Regions from separate parts of the Bradyrhizobium sp. CCBAU 53421 genome, predicted to be linked through region 1. Evidence: predicted binding sites of a transcription regulator. Region 1 holds the regulator's gene; each other region holds the start of a gene.
The links. Region 1 encodes PhoB, which activates phosphate uptake and scavenging genes when phosphate is short. Its sites were predicted from a motif close to TGTCATNNANCTGTCAT; they were not measured.
Positions count from the first base shown of each region.

Region 2: the regulator PhoB is predicted to act here: its motif matches at 3,358-3,374, upstream of XH92_RS08815 (inorganic phosphate transporter).
Region 3: the regulator PhoB is predicted to act here: its motif matches at 3,523-3,539, upstream of XH92_RS01650 (alkaline phosphatase).
Region 4: the regulator PhoB is predicted to act here: its motif matches at 3,523-3,539, upstream of XH92_RS16850 (UDP-2,3-diacylglucosamine diphosphatase).

Region 1 covers NZ_CP030047.1:8,649,903-8,657,507, reverse strand. Annotated here, with positions in the region: gene pstA (phosphate ABC transporter permease PstA) at 1-667, shown strand, start outside; gene pstB (phosphate ABC transporter ATP-binding protein PstB) at 664-1,482, shown strand; gene phoU (phosphate signaling complex protein PhoU) at 1,494-2,210, shown strand; gene phoB (phosphate regulon transcriptional regulator PhoB) at 2,317-3,027, shown strand; gene XH92_RS40075 (GcrA family cell cycle regulator) at 3,265-3,777, opposite strand; gene XH92_RS40070 (aspartate aminotransferase family protein) at 4,265-5,473, shown strand; gene argF (ornithine carbamoyltransferase) at 5,473-6,399, shown strand; gene XH92_RS40060 (Hsp33 family molecular chaperone) at 6,611-7,605, shown strand, end outside.
Region 2 covers NZ_CP030047.1:1,859,711-1,867,315, forward strand. Annotated here, with positions in the region: gene XH92_RS08800 (adenylosuccinate synthase) at 1-949, shown strand, start outside; gene XH92_RS08805 (hypothetical protein) at 985-2,538, shown strand; gene XH92_RS08810 (DUF5413 family protein) at 2,733-3,167, shown strand; gene XH92_RS08815 (inorganic phosphate transporter) at 3,448-5,070, shown strand; gene XH92_RS08820 (Crp/Fnr family transcriptional regulator) at 5,092-5,502, shown strand; gene XH92_RS08825 (DUF4112 domain-containing protein) at 5,662-6,222, shown strand; gene XH92_RS08830 (hypothetical protein) at 6,346-6,636, opposite strand; gene XH92_RS08835 (DUF3309 family protein) at 6,858-7,022, opposite strand; gene XH92_RS08840 (hypothetical protein) at 7,160-7,537, opposite strand.
Region 3 covers NZ_CP030047.1:341,006-348,610, reverse strand. Annotated here, with positions in the region: gene XH92_RS01670 (NADPH:quinone oxidoreductase family protein) at 1-669, shown strand, start outside; gene XH92_RS01665 (YkvA family protein) at 851-1,228, opposite strand; gene XH92_RS01660 (4a-hydroxytetrahydrobiopterin dehydratase) at 1,323-1,628, opposite strand; gene XH92_RS01655 (TAXI family TRAP transporter solute-binding subunit) at 1,901-3,247, shown strand; gene XH92_RS01650 (alkaline phosphatase) at 3,604-5,166, shown strand; gene XH92_RS01645 (N-acetylmuramoyl-L-alanine amidase) at 5,335-6,333, shown strand; gene XH92_RS01640 (hypothetical protein) at 6,360-7,484, opposite strand; gene XH92_RS01635 (response regulator) at 7,580-7,605, opposite strand, start outside.
Region 4 covers NZ_CP030047.1:3,563,193-3,570,797, reverse strand. Annotated here, with positions in the region: gene XH92_RS16865 (caspase family protein) at 1-492, shown strand, start outside; gene XH92_RS16860 (threonine/serine dehydratase) at 567-1,556, opposite strand; gene XH92_RS16855 (glycosyltransferase family 1 protein) at 1,599-2,690, opposite strand; gene XH92_RS16850 (UDP-2,3-diacylglucosamine diphosphatase) at 2,687-3,499, opposite strand; gene thiD (bifunctional hydroxymethylpyrimidine kinase/phosphomethylpyrimidine kinase) at 3,813-4,610, opposite strand; gene XH92_RS16840 (Lrp/AsnC ligand binding domain-containing protein) at 4,792-5,037, shown strand; gene XH92_RS16835 (TetR/AcrR family transcriptional regulator) at 5,182-5,685, opposite strand; gene XH92_RS16830 (hypothetical protein) at 5,912-6,301, shown strand; gene XH92_RS16825 (DoxX family protein) at 6,322-6,675, shown strand; gene XH92_RS16820 (cytochrome c) at 6,700-7,605, opposite strand, start outside.

The sequences.
Region 1 (7,605 bases):
CGATGGCGGCCTGCTCAACGCCATCGTCGGCTCGGTCATCATGACCGTGATCGGCGTCGGCATCGGCGCGCCGCTCGGCCTGTTCGCCGGCACTTACCTCGCCGAATACGGCAAGCACGACAAGCTCACCTCGGTGATCCGCTTCATCAACGACATCCTGCTCAGCGCGCCGTCGATCATCATCGGCCTGTTCATCTACGGCGCGGTGGTGGTGCCGATGCGCGGCTTCTCGGCGATCGCAGGCAGCCTCGCGCTCGCCGTGATCGTGATCCCGGTCGTGCTGCGCACCACCGAGGACATGCTGCTGCTGGTGCCCAATCCGCTGCGCGAGGCGGCCTCGGCGCTTGGCCTGCCGCGTTCGCTGGTGATCAAGCGGATCGCTTATCGTGCGGCCCGATCGGGTCTGATCACCGGCGTGCTGCTGGCGACCGCCCGCGTCGCCGGTGAAACCGCGCCGCTGCTGTTCACCGCGCTGTCGAACCAGTTCTTCAGCTGGGACTTGACCAAGACGATGGCCAACCTGCCGGTGACCATCAACAACTTCGTGCAGAGCCCCTACGCCTACTGGAAAGAGCTGGCGTGGAGCGGCGCATTGCTCATCACCTTCACCGTGCTCGCGTTGAATATCGGCGCGCGTATCCTTGGTGCCGAAAGGGCCGCAAAATGACCGAGCTTTCTGTCTCCACGACTGCCGCGGGCCACGTTCCCCAGGTTCCGCTTCCGGAAGCGCCGCCGAAAGTCACGGTGCGCAACCTCAACTTCTATTACGGCGAGCACCACGCGCTGAAGAACATCAACCTGACGCTCGGCACCAACCGCGTCACGGCGTTCATCGGCCCGTCGGGCTGCGGCAAGTCGACCCTGCTGCGCATCTTCAACCGGATGTATGATCTTTATCCGGGCCAGCGCGCGGTCGGCCAGCTGATGCTGGACCAGACCAACATTCTCGATCCCAAGCTGGACCTCAATCTGCTGCGCGCGCGGGTCGGCATGGTGTTCCAGAAGCCGACGCCGTTCCCGATGACGATCTACGAGAACATCGCCTTCGGCATCCGCCTCTACGAGAAGATCTCGAAGTCCGAGATGGACGACCGGGTCGAGAAGGCGCTGCGCGGCGGCGCGCTGTGGAACGAGGTCAAGGACAAGCTGAACGCCTCCGGCCTGTCGCTCTCCGGCGGCCAGCAGCAGCGCCTGTGCATTGCGCGCACCGTGGCGGTGCGTCCCGAGGTGATCCTGTTCGACGAGCCGTGCTCGGCGCTCGATCCGATCTCGACCGCCAAGGTCGAGGAGCTGATCCAGGAGCTCTCCGAGGACTACACGATCGCGATCGTCACCCACAACATGCAGCAGGCGGCGCGCGTCTCCGACAAGACCGCCTTCATGTATCTCGGCGAGCTGATCGAGTTCGACGACACCAACAAGATCTTCACCTCGCCGAGCGATCGACGCACCCAGGACTACATCACCGGCCGGTTCGGCTGAGGAGAGAGATGATGGCTTCTGAACATACCGCCAAGGCATTCGACAGCGACCTGCAGGAATTGACCCGCCTGGTCGCCGAGATGGGCGGGCTCGTCGAGCGGATGATCACCGAGTCGGTCGATGCGCTGATCCGGCGCGACGTCGCGCTCGGCAAGCGCGTGGTCGCGGCCGACATCGAAATCGACAATCTGCAGCGCGTCATCGAAGAGCGCGCGGTGCTGACGATCGCCCGCCGCCAGCCGATGGCTATCGACCTGCGCGAGATCGTCAGCGCGATGCGCGTCGCGACCGACCTCGAGCGGATCGGCGACCTCGCCAAGAACATGGGCAAGCGCGTCGCGGCGCTGGAGAGCGATTTCCAGCCGCTGAAGCTGATCCGCGGCCTCGAGCACATGACCGACCTCGTGCTGTCGCAGGTCAAGTCGGTGCTCGACGCCTATGCCGCGCACGATCTGCCGGCGGCGATGAACGTCTGGAAGGGCGACGAGGAGGTCGATGCGATCTGCACCTCGCTGTTCCGCGAGCTGCTGACCTACATGATGGAGGACCCGCGCAACATCTCGTTCTGCATCCATCTGATGTTCTGCGCCAAGAACATCGAGCGGATCGGCGATCACGCCACCAACATCGCCGAGACCGTGTTCTACATGATCGAGGGCCAGCAGATCACCGACAAGCGCCCGAAGGGCGACATGACCAACTTTGCCACCACGGTGCCGGGCAACTAGGTGTGCGATCCGCGACAAGCCGCTTGCGCGGAGATTATGCTGAAGGAAGTAGGCGTTTCGGTTTGCGTCAGGGCAACGGATCACCACAGAGAAAGAACTTAGACCGATGAGCGCACGCATTCTGGTAGTCGAAGACGAGGAAGCGCTGACGACGCTGTTGCGCTACAACCTCGATGCGGAAGGCTACGATGTCGAAACGGTGGGGCGCGGCGACGATGCCGATACCCGCCTGAAGGAGCGCGTTCCCGACCTCGTGGTGCTGGACTGGATGCTGCCGGGCCTGTCCGGCATCGAGCTGTGCCGCCGCCTGCGGGCACGGCCCGAGACCAAGCAGCTTCCGATCATCATGCTGACCGCGCGCGGCGAGGAGAGCGAGCGCGTGCGCGGGCTTGCCACCGGCGCCGACGACTACATCGTCAAGCCGTTCTCGGTGCCGGAATTGCTGGCGCGGGTGAAGGGCCTGCTGCGTCGCGCGAGCCCGGAGCGGCTAGCGACCGTCTTGACCTATGGCGACATCGAGCTCGATCGCGAGAAGCGCCGCGTGGCGCGCTCGGGCCGTCCGATCGATCTCGGGCCGACCGAGTATCGGCTGCTCGAATTCTTCCTCGAGCATCCCGGCCGCGTGTTCAGCCGCGAGCAGCTGCTCGACAGTGTCTGGGGCCGCGACATCTATATCGATGAGCGTACCGTCGACGTGCATATCGGCCGCCTGCGCAAGCTGCTCAATCCGGGCCGCGAGCAGGATCCGATCCGCACCGTGCGCGGCGCCGGCTACGCGCTCGACGACCGCTTCGCGAAGGCCGAGCCGCAGCCGTAAGGCTGTGCGGCAATCTCAAGCCGCACCGGTGTCGTCCCGGCGAAAGCCGGGATCCATAACCACGAATGGGTGTTGTTAGAAAGCCGTCTGGCCGCTTGCCGATTGCGTCGGCCGCGGCGTATGCGTCCCGGCCTTCGCCGGGACGACACCGGTGATGCAGCCGGGCTACGCGTCTCACAAAAAAATCCCCGCTTCCGCGGGGATTTGTTTTTGCAGTCCAGGCTGGTTTCCCGAGTGCTACTTGATTTGTGGCTTTGCCGACGGCCGGCGGCGATCGGCAGCGGGCTGGTAGGCGACGCGCGAGTGATGCGCGCAATAGGGCAGGCCGGCGAGCGCCTTGCCGCCGCAGAAGAAGAATTCCGGGCTCGAGGGATCGCCGACCGGCCAGTGGCAAGTGGCCTCGTTGAGCTCGAGCAGCGACAGCCGCTGGCTCATCGGCACCACGTTGTCGAAGGAGATCGGATCCGGCTCCATCTCGACCTCGAAGGCATGGGCGAGCGCGGTGTTGCCGCGCGAGACCGGGCGAGCCACCCGCATCATATGCTGGGCGGGGCGCGCCTTGCGCTGCCGCGGAGCAGCCGTGGAGGGGGCCTTGGCGCGGCCGGAGAGGCCGAGCCGATGCACTTTGCCGATCACGGCATTTCGCGTCACATTGCCAAGTTCCGCTGCGATCTGGCTGGCCGAGAGGCCAGACTCCCAGAGCTTCTTCAGCTGCTCGACGCGATCGTCGGACCAGGTCAATACAGTCATCGCATTCTTCCTTTCGCATGGCGCCGGCCAGTCATTGGAGCGGCGCTGCGAGCCAAATCTGGACAAATATCCCTGCGGCCAGAATCCCTTAGCCCTCGCCGGGCACGGTGTTGCGCCCGAACGTTTACGCGAGACACAAAGGCTACTTAGAGGGTCCAGTACTGCCGCACGAGATGTCGTACCCGACAGGCCAAACGCTACAATATGGCGTGACTCAGGCGCAAGAGTCCGCGGCCGTGCGTCCACATGTTCCCACACAGTTAAGCATTGCTGTGAGGCTTTTCCACCGCACCGGAATGCCCCGGATTGCGCCGGTTTCGCATTGCAGGAAGGGCGGTTCGTGACGATTGACACCGACTGACCGCAGCATAGAATGCCCGCCACGTGCCGCCCGCAAAGGCGGCCGTTTTGTTTTCCGAAGCTGGCCGTTGCTGCGCTGGCGTCAAGGCGCGCGGCAATTGTCGGCTTGAAACCGGCAGTGAACGCCATGACCAACAGCGCCTCGTCGCATCTGCTCCCCGTCTTCGCCCGGGTCGATCTCGGCTTCGAGCGCGGTGAGGGCGCCTGGCTGATCGCAACCAACGGCGACCGCTATCTCGATTTCACCTCGGGCGTCGCAGTGAACGCGCTCGGACATGCGCATCCGCATCTGGTCAAGGCGTTGCAGGAGCAGGCGACCAAGCTGTGGCACATGTCGAACCTGTTCAAGAGCCCGGACGGCGAGGTGCTGGCCGCGCGGCTGTGCGAGCAGAGCTTTGCCGACTTCGTGTTCTTCTGCAATTCCGGCGCGGAAGCGATGGAGGGCGTGATCAAGCTGGTCCGCCACCATCACTTCTCGAAGGGGCATGGCGAGCGCTATCGCATCATCACTTTCGAAGGCGCCTTCCATGGCCGCACGCTGGGGACGCTGGCTGCGACCGGCTCGGCGAAATACCTCGAGGGCTTCGGCCCGCCGATGGATGGCTTCGATCAGGTGCCGCATGGCGACATCGAGGCGGTGAAGAAGGCGATCGGCCCGCACACCGCCGGCATCCTGATCGAGCCGGTGCAGGGCGAGGGCGGCGTCCGTTCCGCGCCGCAGGCGTTCTTCAAGACGCTGCGCGCGCTGTGCGACGAGCACGGCCTGCTGCTGGCATTCGACGAGGTGCAGACCGGCATGGGCCGCACCGGCGACCTGTTCGCCTACAAACGCACCGGCGTCACGCCGGACGTGATGTCGCTGGCGAAGGCGCTCGGCGGCGGCTTCCCAATCGGCGCGGTGCTGGCGACCGCACAGGCTGCGGCCGGCATGGCGCCGGGCTCGCACGGCTCGACCTTCGGCGGCAATCCGCTCGCGGTCGCCGCCGCCAATGCCGTGCTCGACGTCATGCTGAGGCCCGGCTTCTTCGAGCACGTGCAGAAGATGTCACTGCTGCTCAAGCAGAAGCTTGCCTCCGTGGTCGACCGCTATCCGGGCGTGCTGTCGGAGGTGCGCGGCGAGGGCCTGTTGATCGGCGTCAAGGCCGTGGTGCCGTCGGGCGATCTGATCGCCGCGCTGCGCAACGAGAAGCTGCTCACCGTCGGCGCCGGCGACAATGTGGTGCGGTTCCTCGCGCCCCTGATCGTGACCGAGGCCGAGATCGACCAGTCGATCACCTCGCTCGAGCGCGCCTGCTCTGTGCTATCGGCGGCGCAGCCGAAGAAGGCGGCCGGATAATGAGCAAGCCGGTCCGTCACTTCCTCGACATCAACGAGTTGCCGCTCGGCGAGCTGCGCAACATGCTCTCGGCCGGAGCCGCCATGAAGGCGAAGCTGAAGGCGCATGAGAAGGGCAGGAAGCCGCTCGAAGGCAAGACGCTGGCGATGATCTTCGAGCGCCCGTCGACCCGCACAAGGGTGTCGTTCGACGTCGGCATGCGCCAGCTCGGCGGCGAATCCATCATGCTGACCGGCGCCGAGATGCAGCTCGGCCGCGGCGAGACCATCGCCGACACCGCGCGCGTGCTGTCGCGCTATGTCGATGCGATCATGATCCGCATCCTCAACCATGACGCGCTGCTCGAGCTCGCCGCGCACGCCACCGTGCCCGTCATCAACGGCCTGACCCGGCGTTCGCATCCCTGCCAGGTGATGGCCGACCTCATGACCTATGAGGAAAATCGCGGCTCGATCGAGGGCAAGACGGTGGCCTGGACCGGCGACGACAACAACGTGCTGGCCTCCTGGGCCCACGCCGCCGAGCGCTTCAAGTTCAACCTCAATATCGCGACGCCGCCGGAGCTCTCGCCGAAGAAGCCGATGCGGGACTGGATCAAGGCGACCGGTGCGCCGATCATGCTCGGCACCGATCCGGAAGCCGCCGTGCGCGGCGCCGACTGCGTCGTCACCGACACCTGGGTGTCGATGGGCGACAAGGAGGGCGAGCACCGCCACAACGTGCTGCGGCCTTACCAGGTCAATGCCAAGCTGATGTCGCTCGCCAAGCCGGACGCCCTGTTCATGCACTGCCTGCCCGCGCATCGCGGCGAGGAGGTCACCGACGAGGTGATCGACGGGCCGCAATCCGTGGTGTTCGACGAGGCGGAAAACCGCCTGCATGCGCAGAAGGGCATTCTGGCCTGGTGTTTTGACGAGGTCGCGTAGTCGTAGATCAGTAAGCGTTGTCGTCCCGGGCAAGCGCAGCGCGACCCGGGACCCATAACCATCGCTGTCAATTGTTGTGAAGGCTGGGGCCCCAGCTTGATGCAGCAACTCACATTGGTGGTTATGGGTCACTGCTTTCGCAGGGACGACGGATAGATCCGATCCGGTGAACCCCTTTCGTTTTGCCGTCCGAGACCCCAGATAGAGCGCCATGGTTTCACAATCCCCCGACATCAAAATCCAGCCCGAGACGCCCATTCGCGCGCCGTCTTCGGTTCCTGTCGACGATGCCGTGCTGGCCTTCGAGGTCGGCGCGCTGGACCTGCGCGGCCGGCTGACCCGGCTCGGCCCCGCGCTCGACGAGATCCTGCACAAGCACGATTATCCGCCGGCGGTCGGCAAGCTGCTCGGCGAGGCCATCGTGCTGACCACGCTGCTCGGCTCGTCGGTCAAGTTCGAGGGCCGCTTCATCCTGCAGACCCGGACCGAAGGTCCGGTCTCGCTGCTGATCGTCGATTTCCAGGCGCCCGACAGGCTGCGTGCCTATGCGCGCTACGATGCGGCACGCCTCAAGGAAGGCCAGAGCTCGGGCGAGCTGCTCGGCAAGGGCCACCTTGCGATGACCATCGATCAGGGCTCGAACACCAGCCGCTACCAGGGACTGGTCGCGCTCGACGGCGGCGGCCTGGAAGAGGCGGCCCACGAATATTTCCTTCGCTCCGAGCAGATCCCGACCCGGGTGCGGCTCGCGGTCGGCGAGGAGATGCGCGGCGGCGAAGGCGGCAAGCTGCGCTGGCGCGCCGGCGGCATCCTGCTGCAATTCCTGCCCAAGGCGCCCGAGCGCGCCAAGCAGGCCGATCTGCATCCCGGCGATGCGCCGGAAGGCACGGCCACGCACAGCGTGCCGGATGACGATGCCTGGGTCGAGGGACAGTCGCTGATCTCGACCGTCGAGGACGTCGAGCTGATCGATCCCGATCTCTCCGGCGAGCGGCTGCTGTACCGCCTGTTCCACGAGCGTGGCGTGCGCGTCTTCAACCCGCAGCCGCTGCGCGCGCAGTGCTCCTGCTCGCGCGATGCGGTGTCGTCGATGCTGAAGAGCTTCGCGCCGAACGATCGCGCCGAGATGGTCAAGGACGGCAAGGTCGTCGTGACCTGCGAGTTCTGCTCGTCGGTCTATGAGTTCACGCCGCTGGAAGCGGGCGT
Region 2 (7,605 bases), 2.5 Mb from region 1:
CGCCCTGCGCGAATCCTCCAACGCCATCACCTCGATCGGAACCACCCGGCGCGGCATCGGCCCGGCCTATGAGGACAAGGTCGGTCGCCGGGCGATCCGCCTGATGGATCTCGCCGATCTCGATACTCTGCCGCACAAGATCGAACGCCTGCTGGCGCACCACAATGCGCTGCGCCGCGGCCTCAACCTCGCGGAGATCGACGGCAAGGGCATCCTGACCGAGCTCTCGGCGCTGGCGCCGAAGCTTTTGCCGTATGCCGAGACGGTGTGGCGGCTGCTCGACCTCAAGCGCCGCGAGGGCAAACGCATCCTGTTCGAGGGCGCGCAGGGCGCGCTGCTCGACGTCGATCACGGCACCTACCCCTATGTGACGTCGTCCAACACGGTGGCGGCGCAGGCCGCGACCGGCACCGGCCTCGGGCCGGGTGCGGTCGGCTATGTGCTCGGCATCTGCAAGGCCTACACCACCCGGGTCGGCCAGGGACCGTTCCCGACCGAGCTGAACGACGAGATCGGCGAGGAAATCGGCCGCCGCGGCAAGGAATTCGGCGTCAACACCGGGCGCAAGCGCCGGGTCGGCTGGTTCGACGCGATGCTGGTGCGACAGACTGTCCGCACCTGCGGAATTGCCGGGCTGGCGCTGACCAAGCTCGATATTCTCGACGGGTTCGACAGCATCAAGGTCTGCATCGGCTACAAGCTCGACGGCAAGGAAATCGATCATCTGCCGGCGGGCGAGGGCGCGCAGGCCCGCATCGAGCCGATCTATGAGGTCATCGAGGGCTGGAAGCAGCCGACCGCCAATGCGCGGTCCTGGGCGGACCTGCCGGCTCAGGCCATCAAGTATGTCCGCCGGGTCGAGGAACTGGTGGGGTGCCCGGTCACCCTGCTTTCCACCAGTCCGGAACGTGAAGATACTATTCTGGTACAGAATCCGTTCGAGGCTTAACGGGATATTACCTATATCCCACCAATTGTGTGGAAATGGCTGACTACTACCCGCTGATCGCCCGTGCCATCGCCGGACTGGACCCCAACGCTCCCGGCGAAGCCCGCCGCGCGCTCTACGCGCGGGCGCGGACGGCGTTGATCCAGCAACTTCGCGGCGTGCAGCCGCCGCTCTCGGAGTCCGAGATCACCCGCGAGCGGCTGTCGCTGGAAGAGGCGGTCCGCAAGGTCGAGTCCGAGGCCGCGCAGCGCGCCCGCGAGGCCTCGCGTCCTGGCGGCGGGGCCCGCGGCAGCGACCCGCTGCGCCGTGCCAATCCGCGGCCGCCCGAGCCGAATTCCGCCGACACTGCCGCGCGCCCGCGGCCGCCCGCCGAGCAGCGCCCGCCGCGCAATTTGCGTCCCGACGCGCCGCCGCCGGCCCCACCGCGGCCGCAGAACCCGCCGGTCCCAGCCGGCTCCGATACCCAGCCGCCGCAGACCCGGCCGGCGCCGCCGCGCCGCGGTCCCGAAGGCGCGCAGCCGCCGGTGCCGCCGGCGGCCCCGGGCGTGCGCGGCTTCCGCGACATCACTGCCGATGCCGACGATCTCGGCCGTGCCGCGGCGCAGGCCAGCCGCAACGCGCGCAAGACCTACGCCAACGTGCCGTCGCCCTCGCCGGAATTCGACCGGCTCGAGCCGAGCCTGGAAAACCGCGGCGGCGATCCCGAGACGCCCTATTCCTACGAAGAGTCGATCGAGGAAGCGGAACGCTACACCCCGCAGCCGCCCCAGGCGCCGCCGCCACGCTCGCGAGTCGGCAATGGCGAGCGTGAGCCGAAGCGGCCGCGCGTCGGTTCGATGTTCCCGTTCAAGACCGCGATCGCGATCGGCATCCTGCTGATCCTGGTCGGCACCGGCTTTCTGTTCCACCAGCAGGCCGCCACCCTTGTCAGCAGCCTGTTCAAACCCTCCGCCCCGGTCGAAGCGCCGAAGGATGCCGCGGCGACGCCGTCGAGCAAGAAGATCACCGACCGTGTCGGCCAGCCGTCGTCGGGCGAGCCGGTCGCTCCGGTGGCGCAGCGCGTGGTGCTCTATGACGAGGACCCGTCGGATCCGAAGGGCAAGCAATATGTCGGCTCGGTAGTCTGGCGCACCGAGCAGGTCAAGGGATCGGGCAACCAGAAGCCCGACATCGCGGTGCGCGCCGACATCGACATCCCCGATCGCAAGTTCAAGATGACGATGTCGTTCCGCCGCAACACCGATTCATCGCTGCCGGCGAGCCATACCGCGGAATTGACCTTCATCCTACCGCAGGACTTCGCCAATGGCGGCGTCGGCAACGTGCCGGGCATCCTGATGAAGTCCAACGAGCAGGCGCGCGGCACGCCGCTGGCCGGGCTCGCGGTCAAGGTCACCGACGGCTTCTTCCTGGTCGGCCTCTCCAACGTCGACGCCGACCGCTCGCGCAATCTGCAGCTCCTCAAGGAGCGCTCCTGGTTCGACGTGCCGTTGGTCTACACCAACCAGCGCCGCGCCATCATCGCGATCGAAAAGGGCGCCCCCGGCGAGCGGGCCTTCAACGACGCCTTCGCGGCGTGGGGTGAGTAACAGGCTCGGCGCTCACTTCGGTGCTCACGATCTCATCGCCCGGCTGAGTCCGGCCGATTCCGTATCGCAGCGAAGTTCGGCTGTTGCAGCGCATCGACGCGATGATCCCGGAACAGTGCCGGGCTCTTTCGATTTTCCCCTAGAACAGCCGCGTGACTGCGTTACACTCGCCTGACGCTGGGCAGGGGCACGCCATGAAACGCTATCTGATCTTCGCAGCCGTCGGGCCGTTCATCGGCGGCTTCCTGCTGCTGCTCATGACCACCTATCAGTCCGGCTACTGGACCGAGACCAATGGCGGCGAAGTGGCGAAGCTGCTCGTCGTGTTCGTGAAGTCGCTGCAATACAATTATCTGTTCGGCATCGTGCCGTCGCTGATGTTCGGCGCGATCGACGACATTCTGATGCATATGCGGCGGGTCACGCCGACGGTGCGGATGCTGATCGTCGGCGCCGTGGCGTTCGTCGGCGCGGCGCTGACCTACGCCTCGCACGGCTCCGAAAGCGGCCCGGTGCAGTTCATCCTCTACGGGCTGGTCGGCTTCATCCCGGGCGTGATCACGTCCTGGCTGGCGCATCGATATGCCGAGGAGTTGCACGCGCCGGCGCAGCATGCATCCCAGCATTAGGGCGTGCAGCGCCTCCTTTGTAAAAACAGAAATTTTCGGCTTTGACGTGATTGGCAGTTTTTCACCGGTCGACGCGGTAATGCATCGTGGCCGGAGGAGGCCCTGCCTTACGCACGGCGAGCATCGGGTCGCGCTATTATCGTAGTCTTGTCAATGCACTAGGAGCGGGTCGCAGGTCGGCCGCATCGCGTTTCATGGAACTGTCACATGCGCGTCATGTAAACGTAGTCCCAATGTCACATGGCCGCTTTTGTCCTCCCGCGGCCGTGAGGGCGATCATATGAGCGATGTAGCGTTACCTGGTTCGATCGAGCCCGCGCGGCGCCGCGGCCCCGATCTCGAGAAGGGCTTTCATCCTCTCACCGGCATCATCTATCTCGGCGTGATCGGCGCGGCGCTGCTGTTCGTGGCTTACAGCATCTATGCGGATGTCGGTGCGACGGGGGCCGGGAAGACCTCTTATGCGGCGTTCCTGCTGCTGTTCGTCGCGCTGTTGATCTCGCTCGGCTTCGAATTCGTTAACGGCTTTCACGACACGGCGAACGCCGTCGCCACCGTGATCTACACGCGCTCGATGCCGGCTCGCATCGCCGTGGTCTGGTCGGGCCTGTTCAACCTGATCGGCGTGCTGCTCTCCAGCGGCGCGGTTGCCTTCGGCATCGTCTCCCTGTTGCCGGTCGAACTGATCCTTCAGGTCGGCAGCAGCGCCGGCTTCGCCATGGTGTTTGCGCTGCTGATCGCCGCCATCATCTGGAACGTCGGCACCTGGTATTTTGGATTGCCCGCCTCGAGCTCGCACACCCTGATCGGATCGATCATGGGCGTTGGTATCGCGAATGCCCTGATGCACGGACGGGAGGGGACCTCCGGCGTGGACTGGTCGCAGGCCGTCAACACCGGCAAGGCGTTGCTGCTGTCGCCGCTGTTCGGATTTGCGCTCGCCGCCATCCTGCTCTTCGGGCTGAAGACCGCGCTGCTGCGCGCAACACCGGCGCTGTTCGGCGAGCCGAAAGGCGATCAGCCGCCGCCATGGTGGATCCGCGGCATCCTGATCCTGACCTGCACCCTGGTCAGCTTCTTTCACGGATCGAACGACGGTCAGAAGGGTATGGGTCTCATCATGCTCATCTTGATCGGCGTGGTCCCGACCGCCTACGCCCTCAACCGCGCGATGCCTGCGAGTCAGATCGAGGCATTCACCGCGAACTCGGCTGCGGCGAGCAAGGTCATCGAGGATAAGGGAGCCGACCGCAAGGTGGCGGGCAATCCGCGTCCGGCGGTGACGAACTACATCAGTCTTCGCCAACTCGGCGACGATACCTATCCGTCACTCGCCGTCCTCGTCGGCGAAATCCGCGACCAGGTCGTGCAGTACGGTTCGCTGGCGAAATTCCCCGCCGAGACCGTCGGCAACACGCGCAACGACATGTACCTGGTGTCGGAGGCACTCCGCTTGCTGATGAAGAGCAGCGACAACGGGCTGAACGATGCGGACGTTGCGACGCTCAATCGCTACAAGGGCTCGCTGGATGCCGCGACCAAATTCATTCCGTCCTGGGTGAAGATTGCGGTCGCCATCGCGCTCGGCCTCGGCACGATGGTTGGCTGGAAGCGGATCGTCGTGACGGTGGGTGAGAAGATCGGCAAGACCCATCTCACCTATGCGCAGGGTGCCTGCGCCGAGATCACGGCGGCGGCGACCATCGCCGCGGCTGATGGCTACGGCTTGCCGGTGTCGACGACGCATGTGCTGTCGTCCGGCATCGCAGGCACCATGACCGCCAACGGGTCCGGCCTGCAATGGTCGACAATCCGCAACATCGCGATGGCCTGGGTTCTGACCCTGCCGATGGCGATGCTGATCTCGGGCGTTCTCTACTTCGTTTTCGCGCATTTGTTTTAGCCGGAGCAGCAAGACACCAGGATGCATCGGATCTGCATCCGGGTTCGGGGAAAGGAATTTCGAGTGGCAGATGCAAGCTTCAGCCTTCTGACGGGCAACGATATCGAAACGCGCCTGGTGCGGGCCGGCGGCGTTATCTTTCGCGAGGGTGAACAGGCCAACGAGCTGTTCGTGATCAAGAGCGGCTTCGTGCGCATTCAGGTCGGCAACAAGACCATGGCGGACCTGCCGGCGGACACGATCTTTGGCGAGATGGCTTTGATCGACAACGAGCCGAGGAGCGCGACCGCGACGGCGCTCACGGATGTCGAGCTCGTCCCGGTCTCGGAAAAGCAGTTTCTCTTCCTCGTCAGCCAGACGCCGCATTTTGCCCTGAAGGTGATGAGGACGCTGGCCCAGCGGCTCAGAACCATGAACAAGGGCGTGTATTAAGCGAGACGAGGATCGAGTCTTGCGCCATCGATTTCAATCGCCGCCGCTGTGGCTTGACGCCGCCGGCGGCGCACGGCAGGTGATGCGGCTTGAACGGCCATGAAGGTGACACAGTGGTAATGTGACGCAACTTGAACCACCTGCCCGCGTTACCATGTGATGGCCATGCCCGAGGACGACATCTTCACCCCCCACGCCACGCGATCGCGGCCGCCCTTCGGCGGGGCGCAGGCGCGCGGCAAGGTCATCGATCAGGACGGGCGCGAGCTCGGCGATGGCCCGCTGCATCCGCAGTTCCAAGGTTTTCAGGGAGCCTTTCAGGACGGCTTCCGCTTCGACTTCCGCAACTCCACCGCCAACCCGTTCGGCAATCTGACGCGCGAGGAGCGGCTGCAGCGGCTGGAGATGATCGCAAAGCTGCTGGACGTTGCCTTCGTCGTGCCGGGCACCAATGTCCGCTACGGCATCGACGGGCTGGTCGGCCTGATCCCGGTGGTCGGCGATCTCATCACCACGGCGATCTCGCTGTGGCTGGTGCGCGAGGCCCGCTTGTTGGGCGCGCCGTGGCACATCACGGCGCGGATGCTCGCCAATGTCGCGGTCGACGGCGTGGTCGGCATGGTGCCGGTGGCGGGCGATGCCTTCGACGTCATGTTCCGGGCCAACATCCGCAATGTGCGGATGCTGCGGCGCTGGCTCGACAAGCAGCCGAGACTTTAGGGCGAATAATCCGGAAAAGTGTGCTGCGGTTTTCCGATCAGATTATTCGCCAGAAAGACTCGTCCAAAACAAAAGCCCCCGGATCGGTCCGAGGGCTTTTCGTTGAGTGAGGAGCAGGAAAGCTTATGCGGCGTCGGCGTCGGTCTGGCTGGCGGCGGGGCGCGGACGGCGCGGCAGCGGGAACGCCTCGCTCTCATAGAGCGAGCGGATGCCGTTCTGGTCGAACCGGGCTTCCTCGACCTGCAGATAGGCGCCGTTCAGCGAATCCGCCGGCAGCTGCTCCATCGCGAACTGCACGGCCTCGGCAGCAGTGCCGAAACGGCGGTAGGCGAAGCCCGCCCGCTTCTTCTTGCGGATCGCGGCAGGAAACAGTTCGGCAGACGTATTGTAGTTGAACGGACGCAGGGGACGCATGGTCGACGACCTCTTGTGTTCTTGTCAGTTGGCGTGGCGCAAGGGATTTGGGGGACGGCGGCCTGTACTTGGCGGCGCCGTACATGTCATTTCGATCCCTAATATAGGCCTCTTTGACAAAAATGCGACCCCAGAAGCGGCCCCGGCAGAGCACATGCTGAATCCGCGCATGGCACCGCGTCCGGTCAAATAAGTCCATTTATTTCAATGGCTTACGACTCTCAAATCTTGTCAAGCAAGGCCAGGATCGCGACCACGATCAAAATCACCCCGAAAAGGCCCATTCCGGAGTGGCCGAGACCATAGCCATAGCCGCGGATCCGGCCGCTATAGCCGCCCAGCAGGACGATCAGCAAGACGATGATGAGGATCAGTCCAAGCGACATGACGCCCTCCTCAGAACAGGCGGCAGCCGCGCGGCGAGACGCCTACGGCCCCGCAGTTCCGGATCAAAGCACATTCCGGGGCGCGAGTCGTTAAGGCGCTCTGCCAATCACGAGGATGTTGTTGGCCGCTCCGGCGGCTATTTCTTGCCTTCGTCGATCGGCAGCACCTTCAGCGGGGTCGGATAGGGCTCGACCCGCAGCGAGTCGCTGGCGATCAGGCCGATCTTGTGCAGCGGCGCCTGTTCGAGATCGCCGGAAGCGGATTTGTGCACCGCGTACTGCCAGACGCTCATCGAGCCCTTGGCGACCAGCATCTTGGCGATGCCGCCGGCATTCTGGCCATCGATCTCAGCGAGATCGGCATCCGTCATGCCGATGACGATTTCGTCCTTGGCGGTGATGACCTTGAACAGAGAGATCTTGTCGGCGGCGAACGCAGGCCCGCTGACCGCGCCTGCCATGATGGCGCCGGCAAGACCGAGACCGAATAAAAGCTTTCCAGAAATCGGTGACATCAAAATTTCCTTGTGTTGAGGCGCGCGGAAGGACGGCCGCGCCAAAACAAAACCCCGCGCGACCGGTT
Region 3 (7,605 bases), 950 kb from region 1:
ATCGTGAAGATTCCCGACAATCTCGATTACGATCGCGCCGCCGGCATCATCATCATCTACGGCACCGCGCTGCACGCGCTAGAGGATCGCGCGAGCCCGAAGCCGGGCGAGACGCTCGCGGTGCTGGGCGCCGCTGGCGGCACCGGCCTTGCCGCGTGCGAGCTCGGCAAGCTGATGGGCCTGAAGGTGATCGCCTGCGCATCGTCCGACGAGAAGCTCGCATTCGCCAAGCAGCACGGCGCCGAGCTGACGCTGAACTACGCCAAGGAAGATCTCAAGGAGGGCCTGCGCAAGCTGACTGACGGCAAGGGCGCCGACATCGTGTTCGATCCGGTCGGCGGCTCTTACGCCGAGGCCGCGCTGCGCTCGACCGCGTGGGAAGGCCGCTTCCTGGTGATCGGCTTTGCCGCCGGCGACATTCCGAAGATCCCGCTCAACCTCGCGCTCTTGAAGGGCTGCGACATCCGCGGCGTGTTCTGGGGCGCGTGGGCGCGGCAGAATCCGGAGAAGAACCGCAAGAACCTCGAGAAGCTCGTGCAGTGGACCGCGGAAGGCAAGATCTCCTCGCATGTCGACCGCACCTTCCCGCTGTCGCAGACCGCGGAAGCCTTGAAGGTGCTCGCCGGCCGCAAGGCGATGGGCAAGGTGATCCTGCATCCGGGCAGCTGAGGAAGCGGTTAACCGCGCGCCTTGCAATCACCGTCACCCTGAGGAGCGCGCTCTCGCGCGCGTCTCGAAGGGTCGACGGCCCGGCTGGTGGCCGTGCATCCTTCGAGGCTCGCAAGAGCTCGCACCTCAGGATGACGGGTCGAGTGATTTGTAGCCCGGATGGAGCGCAGCGAGAGCCGGGCTACTCTTCGGCAGGCACTCCGCGCTTCAGCGCGGCGCGCGCGGCTTCGCGGTGCTCGGACGTGATGTGGCTGGCCACCATGCGGATCGCGGTTGCGAGCACCGCGGCATCGTCGGTGAAGCCGAGCACGGGCAGCATGTCCGGAATGAAGTCGAACGGCAGGATGAAATAGGCGATCGCGCCGAGCAGCGCCGCCTGCACATGGCGCGGCGTCTGGCGGTCGAAGGCGCAGTAATACGCAGCCAGCAGATCCTCGGCGAAGGGCAGCCGCGCCACGACCTTCTTGAACTTGATCCAGAAGCGACGGCGCACGCTTTCGGGGTCCTGCGCCAGCCGGTCGGCAGGCCCAAATCCCACGCCGGTGTCGGTCGATGGCATCGCCAGGTTCCCTCGGTGCCGCGCGCCGAATCGGCGGCGGACGCTGCGAATCTGGGGATGTCGGCCAACCGGCGCAAGGTTGCGCGCGGCCGGGTCAGTTGACCCCGAGCTGCCTTGCGATCGCATTCATGGCCTTGGCGAGGTCGATATCGCGCTTGGTCACCCCGCCGACGTCGTGGGTCGCCAGCACGACCTCGACCGTCTTGTAGACGTTCTTCCATTCGGGGTGATGGTCGCTCTTCTCGGCAATCAGGGCGGCGCGTGCCATGAAGCCGAAGGCCTCGTTGAAGTCCTTGAACACGAAGGTCTTTGCGATCGCCTCGCGCCCGGCCAGCTCGGACCAGCCGGCCAGTTCCCAAAGCGCGGCCTTCCTTGCTTCCGCTGACAGCCTCTCGACCATGATAACCCTCCCGTTTGGCACCCACCCTAGTCTAACCGCCGGCCTCAAGGATGGGATCCATGCCGAAAATAAGGCCGAAATAGCGTCCTATCGCCGCTGGTAACCATGACGCAGATGTAACATCTGTGGCTCCAGGAATTTGCTACAAATGCCTGATATGTGCGCGTTGGCAATTTTGCGAGATTGAGCCCCGACGATTGTTTGCGAGATCGATGACAGACGGCTCCGCCAGCATATCGCCCAAGCCGTTGCGCTCTGCAAAGCGACGGCTGATGTTCGTTTTGATCGCGGGCGCGCTCGCCATCGTCGGCGCCCTGATCGCCGGTTACTATTTCGCGGTGCGTCCGGTGACGCTGCGGATCGCGGTCGGCCCCGCGAGCAGCGATGACCTCAAGGTCGTGCAGGCGCTGGCGCAGGCCTTCAACAACCAGCAGCACACCCAGGTCAAACTCAGACCGGTGCAGACCGACGGCGCCAGCGCCAGCGCGCAGACGCTGGCCGACGGCAAGGCCGATCTCGCCATCATCCGCGGCGACCTCGAAGTGCCGAAGAATGCGCAGGCGGTCGCAACCCTGCGCAAGAACGTCGTGGTGATGTGGGTGCCGCCCGCGGCCAAGGGCAAGGGCCGCAAGGCCGCAAAGATCACCAAGATCGCGCAGCTTGCCGGCCGCAAGATCGGCGTCGTCGGCCGCACCCCGGCCAACGTCAATCTGCTGAAGCTGATCCTGACGCAATACGGCGTCGATCCGATGAAGGTCGAGATCGTGCAATTCCCGGCCAATGAAGCGATCGACGCCATCAAGAACCTGAAGGCCGATGCCTATCTCGCCGTCGGCCCGGCCAACAGCAAGATCACGATCGATGCGATCACGGCATCGACCAAGGACGGCGGCGAACCCACCTTCCTGGCGATCGACGCCTCCGAGGCGATCGCGCAGAACCATCCGGCCTATGAGGCCGCGGAAATCCCCGCCGGCTCGCTCGGCTCGGCCGACCGGCCCGAGGATGAGGTGAAGACGATCAGCTTCTCGCACCACATCGTCGCGCGAAAGGGCCTATCGGACGCGACCGTCGCGGCCTTCACCCGGCAATTGTTCGCGATCCGGCAATCGCTCAAGAACGATTTTCCGCTCGCCGCCAAGATCGAGACGCCCGACACCGACAAGGACGCCACCATCCCGGTGCATCCGGGCGCGGCCGCCTTCGTCGACGGCGAGGAAAAGACCTTCCTCGACCGCTACAGCGACTACATCTGGTGGAGCCTGATGGCGTTCTCCGCGATGGGCTCGGCCGGCGCGTGGTTCGCCGGCTATCTCAAGCAGGACGAGCGCAACACCAACACCTCGCAACGCGAACGCCTGCTGGAGATGCTGAAGACCGCCCGGCAAAGCGATTCGACCGATGAGCTCGACCAGCTGCAGGCGGAAGCCGACGACATCCTGCGCCACACGCTCGACTGCTTCGAGCACGGCGCGATCGAGGAAGGCACGCTGACCGCCTTCAACATCGCGCTGGAGCAGTTCCACAACGCCGTCGCCGACCGCAAGGCGCTGCTGCTCAGCATGCCGCAGAACTTGCAGCGGACTGCGAGCCAGTTCAGGGCGGCGGGCACGGCGTAGGTCTCCATACTTGCACAGCTTCGCCATCGGCGAACGAACTCTCTCCGTTCCCTCCCCCCTTGTGGGGGAGGGTCAGGGAGGGGGGTGCCGCTTGCTCCGTTCAAGCTTGATCCCGAGAACGTCGCCGCGATTGCGCGAGTGTCATTTCGTCTCTGGCGTCACCGCCCGGGGCTTACCCCTCTCCCCAACTCTCCCCCACAAGGGGGAGGGAGCCTAACGTGCGTGCTCACCTTACGAAGGGCGCGGCCTCTCTGACGATCCGCTCTCCATCCCCCTGTAATCTCACCGTCATGGAATTTTTCTAGGTCTGTCCCGGCCCGCGGCGCATTGTCGCTGTGACCTTAAGGAGGCTCCCCATGACGATCCGGTTTTCGCGAAACCTCACCCGCCGACGCTTTCTTTCCACGGCGGCTGCGGCCGGCGCCGGCGTGGTCGCGATGCCTTATCTGTCGCGCGCGGCCGATCGCCCGGTGATCACCCATGGCGTGCAGTCCGGCGATGTCGGCGTCGACGGCGGCGTGGTGTGGGCGCGTGCGGACCGGCCGTCGCAGATGATGGTCGAGGTCGCGACGTCAGAATCGTTCAAGGACGCCCATACGCTGCCGCCGATCACGGCGCTGCCGGAGAGCGACTTCACCGCCAAGATGCTGCTGGAGAACCTGCCCTCGGGCCAGGACATCTTCTATCGCGTCCGCTTCCGCGACCTCGCCCATATCGACATCGTCGGCGAGCCCGTGGTCGGCCGCTTCCGCACCGCGCCGAGCGACCGCCGCGACGTCTCCTTCGTGTGGGGCGGCGATGTCGCCGGCCAGGGCTGGGGCATCAATCCCGACGACGGCGGCATGATCACCTTTGCCGCGATGAAGAAGCACGCCCCGGATTTCTTCCTGCATTCCGGCGACACCATCTATGCCGACGGTGTCATCACCGCCGAGCAGAAGCAGCCCGACGGCAAGATCTGGAAGAACATCACGATCCCGGAGAAGGCCAAGGTCGCCGAGACGCTCGACGAATACCGCGCCGCGCACAAATACAATTTCCTCGACAGTAACCTGCGCGCCTTCAATGCCGAGGTGCCGATCTTCGTGCAGTGGGACGACCACGAGGTGACCAACAACTGGTCGCTGTCGAAGCAGCTGCCGGCCGCCTACAAGGAGCGCGACATCAACGTGCTCGCCGCGCGCGCGGCCAAAGCCTTCCACGAGATGTATCCGATGCGCGAGAGCATCGTCGAGCCGGGCCGCGTCTATCGCACGCTGAGCTACGGCCCGCATCTCGACGTCTTCATGCTCGACGAGCGCAGCTATCGCGGCCCGAACGGTCCGAACCTACAGGAGACTTACGGCCCCGACGCCTATTTCATCGGGCCGGACCAGATGGCCTGGCTGAAGCGTGCACTGCTCAACTCACGCGCCACCTGGAAGGTGATCGCCTCCGACATGCCGCTGTCGCTGATCGTCTATGACGACGCGACCAACAAGAAGGGCTCGGAAGCCTTCGCGCAGGGCGACGGACCGGCGCGCGGCCGCGAGCTCGAGATCGTCGACATCCTGCGCTTCATCAAGACCGCCGGCATCGTCAACACGGTGTGGCTGACCGCCGACGTGCACTACGCGGCTGCGCATTACTACAACCCGAACAAGGCCCAGTTCCAGGAGTTCGATCCGTTCTGGGAATTCGTCTCAGGCCCGCTGCATGCCGGCACGTTCGGTCCGAACGAGCTCGACAACACGTTTGGCCCCGAGGTGAAGTTCGTCAAGGCGCCAGGCGAGGCCAACCAGAACCTGCCGCCGTCGGCCGGCATGCAGTTCTTCGGCCACGTCAAGATCGACGGCAAGAGCGGCCAGATGACGGTGAGCCTGCGCGACCGGGTCGACGCCGAGTTGTGGGCGATCACGCTCGATCCGAAGCCGGTGTAATCAGGTCGCCGGCGCGACGGAACCGCGCTCCCCGCGCTGAACGCCCTTGCTCCAAGGCAAGGGCGAACAAGGCAACGGCGTTGCCGCGATTGACAGGGGATGGACGCGACCTGCCTCTTCCGGTATCGATGTCAGAGCCGTTATGCTGGGGGCCCGGAGGGGCGGAGCATGAGGCGCTGCGAATCGATTCGCGTGCTTGGTGGCATCGTCGCGAGGCTTCGGCCTCGTCGCTTGCTTGTCGTCGCGATCGCGGTGTTCGCGCTGCTGCCGATCGACGTGAGCGATGCCGGTTGGCTGCCTGATCTCTTCAAGAGCTCACCGAAGCATCCCAAAGCGGCAAAGCGCGCGAAATCGGCGAAGCCTGCCAGATTGGCAAGGCACCACGCGCCATCAAAGCCACGCGCCACACGGCTTGCCGCCCTTGGGCCGGTCGCGCTGCCGCCTACCGTTGCCAAGCCGGCCGCAGCCAAATGCGATCCCGCGACACTGCGGATCGTGCTCGATGTCGGACATACCGCGGAATCGGAAGGCGCGATCAGCGCGCGCAATGTCGCCGAGTTCGCCTTCAATTTGCGCCTTGCGCGGCTGATCGAGGAGAAGCTGAAGGCTGAAGGCTTTGCCGCAACCAAGCTGCTTCTGACCGAAGGCAAAGCACGACCCAGCCTGTTCAGGCGGGTCGCCGCTGCCAACCACCTGCACGCGGACCTCCTGCTGTCGATCCATCATGATTCCGTGCCCAACAAGATGCTCGAGGACTGGGAATTCGAGGGCAAGAAACGCCACTTCAGCGACCGCTTCAGCGGTTACTCTGTGTTCGTCTCCCGCGAGAATCCGGACTTCGGGGCGAGCCTCCGGTTTGCCGAACTGATCGCGAAGGAAATGAAGGCGCAGGGGCTGCAATATGCCGCGCAATACAGCCTGCCCATCATGGGGAGCAACCAGCACCCGCTGCTGAACAAGGACACGGGCGTCTACAGCTATGATGAGCTGATCGTGCTGCGAAAGACCGCGATGCCGGCCGTCCTGCTGGAAGCCGGCTCGATCATCAACCGCGACGAAGAACTCAAGATGGACTCGCCCGAGCGGCGCAACGCGATCGGCAGCAGCGTCGTGTCCGCGGTGAAGGAATTCTGCGAGCCGCGATGGGCCCTGCTCGGTCCACTCTGACGGCCGGGCGATCCACTTCCCCCGGTTCAGCCCGGCTTGCCGGCCTTGATCTCGTTAAATTTGGTGAGCGCCTGTTCGAACTTGGGGCTGAAGAGCCACATTGCGTCGAGGATTTCGCGGAAGCTTGCGGATGTCCTTGCCCTGTCGGCCCGACCGAAGGCGAAGATGCTGTTGTTGCGGAGATATCCCATGATCCTGGGCTCGGAGATCCTGTAGTTGACGAGATTGCCCGACTTCAGCGCCGCCCTGGTCGGGCTGGGAATGATCTGGATGAGCTCGAAGAGCTTCATCTGATCGATCGGATCGGGCAGGGCTTTTGCGATCGCGGGAACCTGCGGGAAAATATCCGCGTGCTCGTTCATGAGCGCATCGCGCACCGCGGTCCAGTGATTGAACCGGTGATCGAGATTGCCGGCTCGCGCTTCTTCCATGTCGTCGCGGCGGTCCAGCGCAGGATCGAGGGCCGCGATCGATTGCTTGATTGCGGCCCACTTCTTTCGACCGTTGCGATCTTCGGACGGACCGGTCTGCAGGCTGCCTTTGTAGGTGTTCGACCGCGCATTTCCGGCATTCTGCTTGCCGTTGGTCTCGGCGAAGAACAGGCCAAGGCTGATCCGGCCGGCAGTCGCGGCGTCAGCGGCATCCAGCCCCCTGGCGCGCGCGATCACCGTCGCGAGGTCGACCACGTCCTTGAACGGCGTCTCGGAGCTCTGCGCACTGGCGGGCGGCGCCTCCATCACGTCGAACAGCTTCCTGTACTCATCGAGCAGCGGCTCATTGTCGGCGTCGAAATAGGCCGGAGGGATTCCGAATCTATTGGGTCTTCCGATCCTGGACGGAAGCGCATCGGTGAGATCCTTGTAGGCGCTCATCATCCCGACACGGGCAAGATAGAGCGCCTGGCCCGGCAGATCGGGCAGCGGCTGACGGGAATCGATCTGCGCCCGCCGCTGGCGCAGGATCGAGACGAAGTCCTTCACGGCATTATCGTAGGCGTTGAGCGCCGCCGATTGCCCGCTCGTGAGCGCGGCCGGCTCGGCGCTGGCGGGAGATACGAAGCGACCAACGATGGCCGAAGGCCGCGGCTGCGCGAGCAGCAGCCCGAGCAAGAGCGCTGCTGCGAGCGCAGCGGCAGATGTCCTGATCGCCATGACGGCTTCCCGAGGGCTGTGCGTCGCCCGAATCCGACAACTTGCATCGTAGACGACGAACGCGCCGACTGCGAGGCAGAAAGCCCGGCAATCCGTCAGCGTCCGTTTCGCAGCGCCGCTT
Region 4 (7,605 bases), 4.2 Mb from region 1:
TGGTTGCAGGTCGCGGCCTGGCACAAGGCTGTGCTTGCCAACACGCCGTTCGCCTACAAGACCTTCCACGACAATTTCGCTGGCAGCCCTTACGCGCAGGCGGCGTTGAAGCTGCAGGCGCAGCCGAAGGCAATCCCGCTGATGCAGTTCACGCGGCTGTCAAACCGTCAGACCTTCCAGCCGCTCAATGCCGGCGCCCAGAGCACCGTCGGCAAGATCGTGACCATGCCCGCATCAGGCGCGAAGCCGGTCGACGCGCCGGGCTCAATCGGCAAGGGCAAGGTTGCGAACCTTCCTGGAGCCAATGCCGGCAACACCTCGTCGAACCGGATCATGAAGGACAACGGCGGGCAGCACGTCCGCGCCGAGCGGCAGAACACGCGTGTCAGCCGGATGGGATCGGGTGGTGGCCATACCGCGTTCCACCCAAGCCCGACCGGCTCACACCCCGGCGGAATGAGCGGCGGCCACCGTGGCGGCTTCAGGCACTGATCGGCCGCACGCCACAACGAAACGGGGGCAGAGCGCGTACCGCCCTGCCCCCGTTTCTTTTCAAGATACTGATCTCAGGCGACAAGCTTCGCGAACAGGTCGGCATCGACATTGCCGCCCGAGAGCACGATGACGACGTTCTTGCCCTTGGCGTCGATCCGCCCCGCCAGCAGCGCAGCAAGCCCGATCGCGCCGCCCGGCTCGACCACGAGCTTCAGCTCGCGATAGGCAAAGGCGACGGCCGCGCCGACTTCGTCATCGGTGGCGCTGACGCCATTCGCGAGCAGCTTGCTGTTGATGGCGAAGGTCAATTCGCCCGGCATCATCGCCATCAGCGCATCGCAGATGGTGCGCGCGGCGACCGGATGCGCCTCGCGATGGCCGACCTTGAGCGACAGGGCGTGATCGTCATAGCCCGCGGGCTCGGCGACGATCACCTGGGCCTGCGGATATTTTGCTTTCACCGCGGTGGCGACACCCGCGATCAAACCGCCGCCTGATGCCGGCGCGACCACGATATCGGGCGTCAGCCCGAGCGCCGCCATGTCCTCGGCGATCTCGCGGCCGGCGGTGCCCTGGCCCGCGATCACCAGGGGATCGTCATAGGGAGGCACCAACGTCGCGCCACGCTTGCTGGCGATGCCGCTCGCGATCGCCGCACGGTCGTCGCGATCGCGATCGTACAGCACGACCTCGGCGCCATAGGACTTGGTCCGCTCGCGCTTGGTGAGCGGGGAGTCCGCAGGCATCACGATGGTCGCCTGCATGTTGAGGATCTTTGCCGCCGCGGCAACGCCCTGGGCGTGGTTGCCCGAGGAGAACGCAACGACGCCGCCGCTCCGCTTGTCCTGCGGGATCGAGGCGAGCTTGTTGAAGGCGCCGCGGAACTTGAACGATCCGGTCCGCTGCAGCATCTCGGGCTTGAGGAAGACCCGGCTGCCGACACGTTCGTTGAGAACGGGGAAGGTCAGGAGCGGCGTGCGCACCGCGAACGGCGCGACCACCCTTGCGGCGGCATCGATGTCCGCGGCAGCGACGGGTGGATTGAGAGGGGTGTCCGTCATCCGCAATTTCTATCGCGGCGCCGGGCAGCCCGGCAAGACGCTTTAGCGTGAGGTGGGATGCGGGGCGGGCAAGGCCGCGAAATGGTGCTCTTCGGCGCCGAATTCGAACGCCTCCCCCTCGCCGTCGGGCGCTGCGGGGCGGACGTTCATGCAGCGGTCGATGAACACCCGGGCCGATGCCTGCCAGGTGTGGAGCGCGGCGAAATCGACGCAGGCCTGCCGCGGAATGCTGAGCGCCTCCAGGCAAGCGTGCCGCAAATCCTCGTCGAGCACGCCGACCGGCGCCGCGCCGATCACGTCACGAGGGCCGGTGACCGGAAAAGCGGCAACCGGCAGGCCGCTCGCCAGCGCCTCCAGCAGCACCAAACCGAACGTATCGGTGCGGCTGGGGAAAACGAACACGTCGGCCGCAGCATAGATTTCGGCCAATTCTTCCCCATGACGAGCGCCGAGGAAGACGGCTTCCGGATATTTCCGCTCCAGCGCCGCCCGCGCCGGCCCGTCGCCGACCACGACCTTGGTGCCGGGCAGATCGAGATCGAGGAACGCCTCGAGATTCTTCTCCACCGCCACCCGGCCGACGCTGAGATAGACCGGCTGCGGCAGGCAGAGATCGACGTCGCGCGGATGGAACAGCGCGGTATCGACGCCGCGCGACCACAGCACCACGTTGCGGAAGCCGCGCTGGCGCAGCTCGGCGGCCAGCGCCGGGGTCGCCGCCATCACCGCCCGGCTCGGCTTGTGGAACCAGCGCAGCGCACGCCACACCCAGGCTTCCGGAACCGGTGTCCGTGCCGAGACGTATTCGGGAAAGCGGGTGTGGAAGCTCGTCGTGAACGGCAGGCCGCACTTGCGGCAATAGCGGCGAACCGACAGCCCGATCGGGCCTTCGGTCGCGATATGGATGCTGTCGGGCTTGGCCGCCTCGATCAGGCTCGCGACCTTGGACCGGTACGGCAGCGCCAGCCGGAGATCGCGATAGCTCGGCATCGCGAAGGTGCGGAACTCGTCCGGCGTCAGGAAGCTCACCTCGACGCCGAGCGATTGCGCCGCCTGTGCCATCATGGTCAGCGTGCGGACAACCCCGTTGACCTGGGGATGCCACGCATCGGTCGCGACCAGGATATGCGTCATGCAGCGCGTGCCGTCACTCGCGGAACCGGCGCGATCCGGCGCACCGGGTCGGTCCAGGTGATGATTTCGAAGCTGCCGTCCTCATGCTCGGCGAGCGCGGTGCAGCTCTCGACCCAGTCGCCGCAATTCATGTAGCGGATGCCGTGCTCGTCATGAATCGTCGCGTAGTGGATGTGGCCGCAGATCACGCCGTCGCAGCCGTGGCGCCGCGCCTCACCGGCAAGCGTCGCCTCGAACGCGCCGATATAGTTCACCGCCTTCTTGACCTTCAGCTTGGCCCATTGCGACAGCGACCAGTAGGGAACGCCGAACATCTTGCGGAAGAAGTTGACGAAGCGATTCATCTGGATCGCGAAGTCGTAGGCCTTGTCGCCGAGATGGGCGAGCCAGCGCGCGTTCTGCACCACGAGATCGAAGATGTCGCCGTGGATCACGAGGTAGCGCTTGCCGTCGGCGCCGGTGTGGACGGTGTTCTCCACCACGTCGATGCCGCCGAAATGCGTACCGTAATATTTGCGCAGGAACTCGTCGTGGTTGCCCGGGACGTAAATCACCTTGGCACCCTTGCGCGCCTTGCGCAGCATCTTTTGCACGAAATCGTTATGGGTCTGCGGCCAGTACCAGTTCGACTTCAGCGCCCAGCCATCGACGATATCACCAACGAGGTAGATCGTGTCGGCATCGTGAGAGCGGAGGAAGTCCAGCAGGCGGTCGGCTTGCGAACCGCGGGCTCCGAGATGGACATCGGAGATAAACAAAGTGCGAAAGCGCCGCTCGGGGCTCTCTTCACTCAAGGAGTCACTTCCCATGCCTGTGCACCTAACAGATTCCTGTGACAAGGCGATGACGATCCCCGCGACCCAAGGCCCCACAAACAGTTAACGAGAATCAGCAGCACGCCCCTCCCCTGCGGATAACAGGGGCGTGCGACAATCTGGCGACATGGGCGATCGCAGCTGTGTGGAACAGGCGTTGTGTTGTGCGCATATCGCGGCGGAACAACACACATCCGAAGCGGCGATGATCGCGTAGCCCGGATGAAGCGAAGCGCAATCCGGGGTCCTGTATCCGCGGATGTCGCGGCCCCGGATTTCGCTGCGCTCCATCCGGGCTACAAGAGCTTCAGTAGTATTTGTGGAAGTGATGCACCGGTCCGTGGCCGTGGCCGACGGCGAAGCGATCGGCTTCTGCGATCGCACCCGTGATCCAGGCCTTGGCGTTGCGCACGGCGGTCTCCATGCCCTCGCCCTTCGCGAGTCCTGCCGCGATTGCCGACGACAGCGAGCAGCCGGTGCCGTGCGTGTTCGCGGTGGCAATGCGTGGTGCCGCGAGTGCGATGCTGCGCGCGGCGTCGATCAGATAGTCGATGCTGTCAACGCCGGAGCCGTGGCCGCCCTTCACCAGCACCGCGCGACATCCCATCGCGAGCAATCGCTTGCCTTGTCGCTCGACGTCGGCCTCGTTCGAGGCGACCGGCTCGTTCAAGAGCGCCGCCGCTTCCGGCAGGTTCGGCGTGATCAGCGAGGCCAGTGGAAACAGCATGGTCTTCAGCGCATCGACGGCCTCGGCCGCCAGCAGCCGATCGCCCGAGGTTGCGACCATCACCGGATCGAGCACGACGTGGCGCGGCGCCCAGCGCTTCAGCCCATCGGCGATCGCTGCGATTGTGTCGGCCTGCGCCACCATGCCGATCTTGACCGCGCCGACGTCGAGATCGGAGAACACCGCATCGATCTGCGCGGTGACGAACGAAGCCGGCACCGGATGGATTCCGCTGACCCCCGTGGTGTTCTGCGCGGTCAGCGCCGTGATCGCCGAGGCGCCATAGACCCCGAGCGCGGCAAAGCTCTTGAGGTCGGCCTGGATGCCCGCCCCGCCCGAGGAATCCGAGCCGGCGATGGTGAGCGCGACCGGCGTCATGCTGCGGCACCGGCGGTTGAAACGAATGAGACCATCACGAACAAGATCATGGCCTGTCCTAGCCCGCCCGCCCATCGGCAGCAAGTTCGCCTGACTTTACCGCAGGTTGGCGCCGCCTTGACCCTTGCTTTGGCGGCCCGTTTTGGGCCTATAGTCACGGAAATCCCCGGAGACGACTTTGATGGTTCCTTTCTTCGTCCAGATCAAATGCAAGCTCGGCCAGTCCTACACCGTCGCCAACGCGCTGGCGGAAGCCGAGATTGCGTCCGAGATCTATTCCACCGCGGGCAACTACGACCTCCTGGTCAAGTTCTACGTCGACCACGACACCGACATCGGCCATTTCATCAACGAGAAGGTTCAGGTGATCCCGGGCATCCAGGACACCCTCACCATCATCACCTTCAAGGCGTTCGGCGCGAAGTAACGCATCGATCTTCCCAAATGCCCGATTGGCGAGGTGCGCGCGGCCAATGCGCGATGAGATTGGGTTGAATCGTCGTCGCGCTTTAGCTCCTTGTTTGAGCATGATCGTTTCGGAAAACCGCTTCACACTTTTCCGGATCATGCTCTAGGCGGCCGGCGCCGCGTCGATCAGCGCCTTCAGGAACGTGACAACGATACGGCCGCTGCGACTCACTTCGCCGCCCCTCGACAACAGCGCCATGCCGCGGCCCAATGCGATGAAGCCGGTCGCGATCTCCACGGGATCAGCGGGCGCCTGCTTGCCAAGCAACTCGAACAGCCGCGTCACCAACACGCCCAGGGCACGGCGGTGCTTGCGGTTGAGTTCGTTATAGCCTTGCGCGAAAGTCGGGCTGCGCAGCGCCTGCAATTGCAGCTCGATCGCCAGCACGGCAAACCCCGGATCCGAATTGGCGGTGGCGGCCCATTTTTCAAGGCCCGCCATCACCTTCGCAGGCTCGCCCGGCGTCTGCCCCAATACGCTTTCGATTTTTGCACGCTCCTCGGATTGGTGCTGCTGCACCAGTTCCAGCAGGATCGCCTCCTTGTCGGGAAAATTCGAATAGAACGCGCCCTGCGAAAATCCGGCTGCGTCGGCGATGTCGCGCACGGAGGCCTGCGCAAACCCCTTCTTGATGATCTCCTCGCGCGCCGCCTCGATCAGGAGACTCTTCGTACGGGCCTGACTTTCCTCGCGATTTAGCCTGGGCAACGGACAAGGCTCCCGGATTTAAAATACCAATTGATTTTCAGATATCATCTGATATCTATTTTCAGATAGCAGTTGATATTTGTAACGCGACGAGTCGGCTACACGCGCACGGAGTAGCTATATCATGCAGATCAGGCCATTGGACCGGACGCTCGCGATTCTGGCGACGCTCGCGGCGTTGAGCGTCGCCACCATGGTGATCGGTATCCTCACCACCAGGGGTTCGCAGGACTACTTCCAGACCGCCCGCTCCGTCTCCCAGGTCAAGTTTCACGCCAGCTATCTCGCAGCCTTGCTGTTCTCGTTCGGCTTCCTGCAGTTCGGCAGGCTCGGCAGGACGATCGCGGTGGTGCTGTGGTGCTACATCCCGTTCGGGATCCTGATTTCGGTCACGCCGGTGGAGCAGGCGAAGGCGCTGGTCCTCGCACGGACAATCTTCTTCGTCTTTGCCTTCATCCTGTCCGCCGTCCTGTTCGCTTCACAGGCCAAGAGCGACGGTCGGTACAGCCAATGACAAGCCCGGAGGGTCCCCTGATGCCGATCACGATGGTCACGATTGCCGGACGAAGCCTGCTCGCATTGCTGTTCATCCTTGCCGGCGCAGCCAAGATCGCTGGCCCGAAGCCGTTCCTCGACCACATGGCGGCACACCATATTCCCGGCGTGCTGCTGCCGCTGGTGATCGCGCTGGAGCTTGGCGCGGGCCTGGCGTTGATGATCGGCTGGCAGCTGTCATTCGCCGCCGGCGCGCTGGCGCTGTTCTGCCTCGCGACCGCGTTCGGATTCCACCTCGACCTCGCCGACAAGGTGGAACGAACGCTATTCTTCAAGGATCTTGCGATTGCCGGTGGCTTGATGGTCATTGCCGCCAGCGCATGGCGCGGATGAAAGGCCAAGCATCATCAGGCGCCATCATGAAGGATCACTCTTGTCCGCCTTGCGCGTCGGCTTCGGCGGCCCGTCGACCGGCGGCAGCGACTTGATGTACTCGGCGATCGCGTCGCGATCGCTTGACGAGAGCTGCGAGGTGTTGCGGATCACGCGCACCATCGATCCGCCGGCGCTGTCGCCGTCCGGCGTCTGGCCGCTCTCGAGGAAATAGGCGATGTCCTTTGCGCTCCAGTCCGCGATCCCCCGCGGCGTGATGTTGGGCACCCAGCCCTCGCCCTCCGGATTCGGGCCACCGGCGAAGCGCTGCGAAGTGATGATGCCGCCGAGGAAATTGCGCGGGCTGTGACACTCGGCGCAATGGCCGAAACTGTTGACGAGATAGGCGCCGCGGTACCAATGCGCCGAGCGGCTCGCATCAGCGATGAACGGCTTGCCGTCCATGAACAGGAATTTCCAGACGCCGACATCGCGCCTGATGTTGAAGGGAAACGGCAAATCGTGCTCGCGCACCTTGCCCGCGACCGGCGGCAAGGTCTTGAGATAGGCGAACAGGTCGCGCACGTCATTGACCCTGGCGTGCTGATAGGACGTGTAGGGAAACGCCGGAAAATAGTGCGTCCCCGACGGCGAGGTGCCCTTCATGACCGCGGTGACGAAATCGGCCTCGCTCCAGCGGCCGATGCCGTCGTTCGGGTCGGGCGAGATGTTCGGGGCATAGAAGGTGCCGAACGGCGACGGTATCGCGAGCCCGCCGCCGAGCCGCGTGCGGTCGTCCTGCTTCGGCACCGCGTGGCAGGAGGAACATCCTCCCGCATTGAACGTTGTGAGCCCGTTGGCCAGATTGGGCTGGTAGGCGGGCAGCGCGCTCGCGGCAACGGTCGCGGGGATCGTCAGCCACCAGAACACGCCAAGGCCGATCAAGCCGGC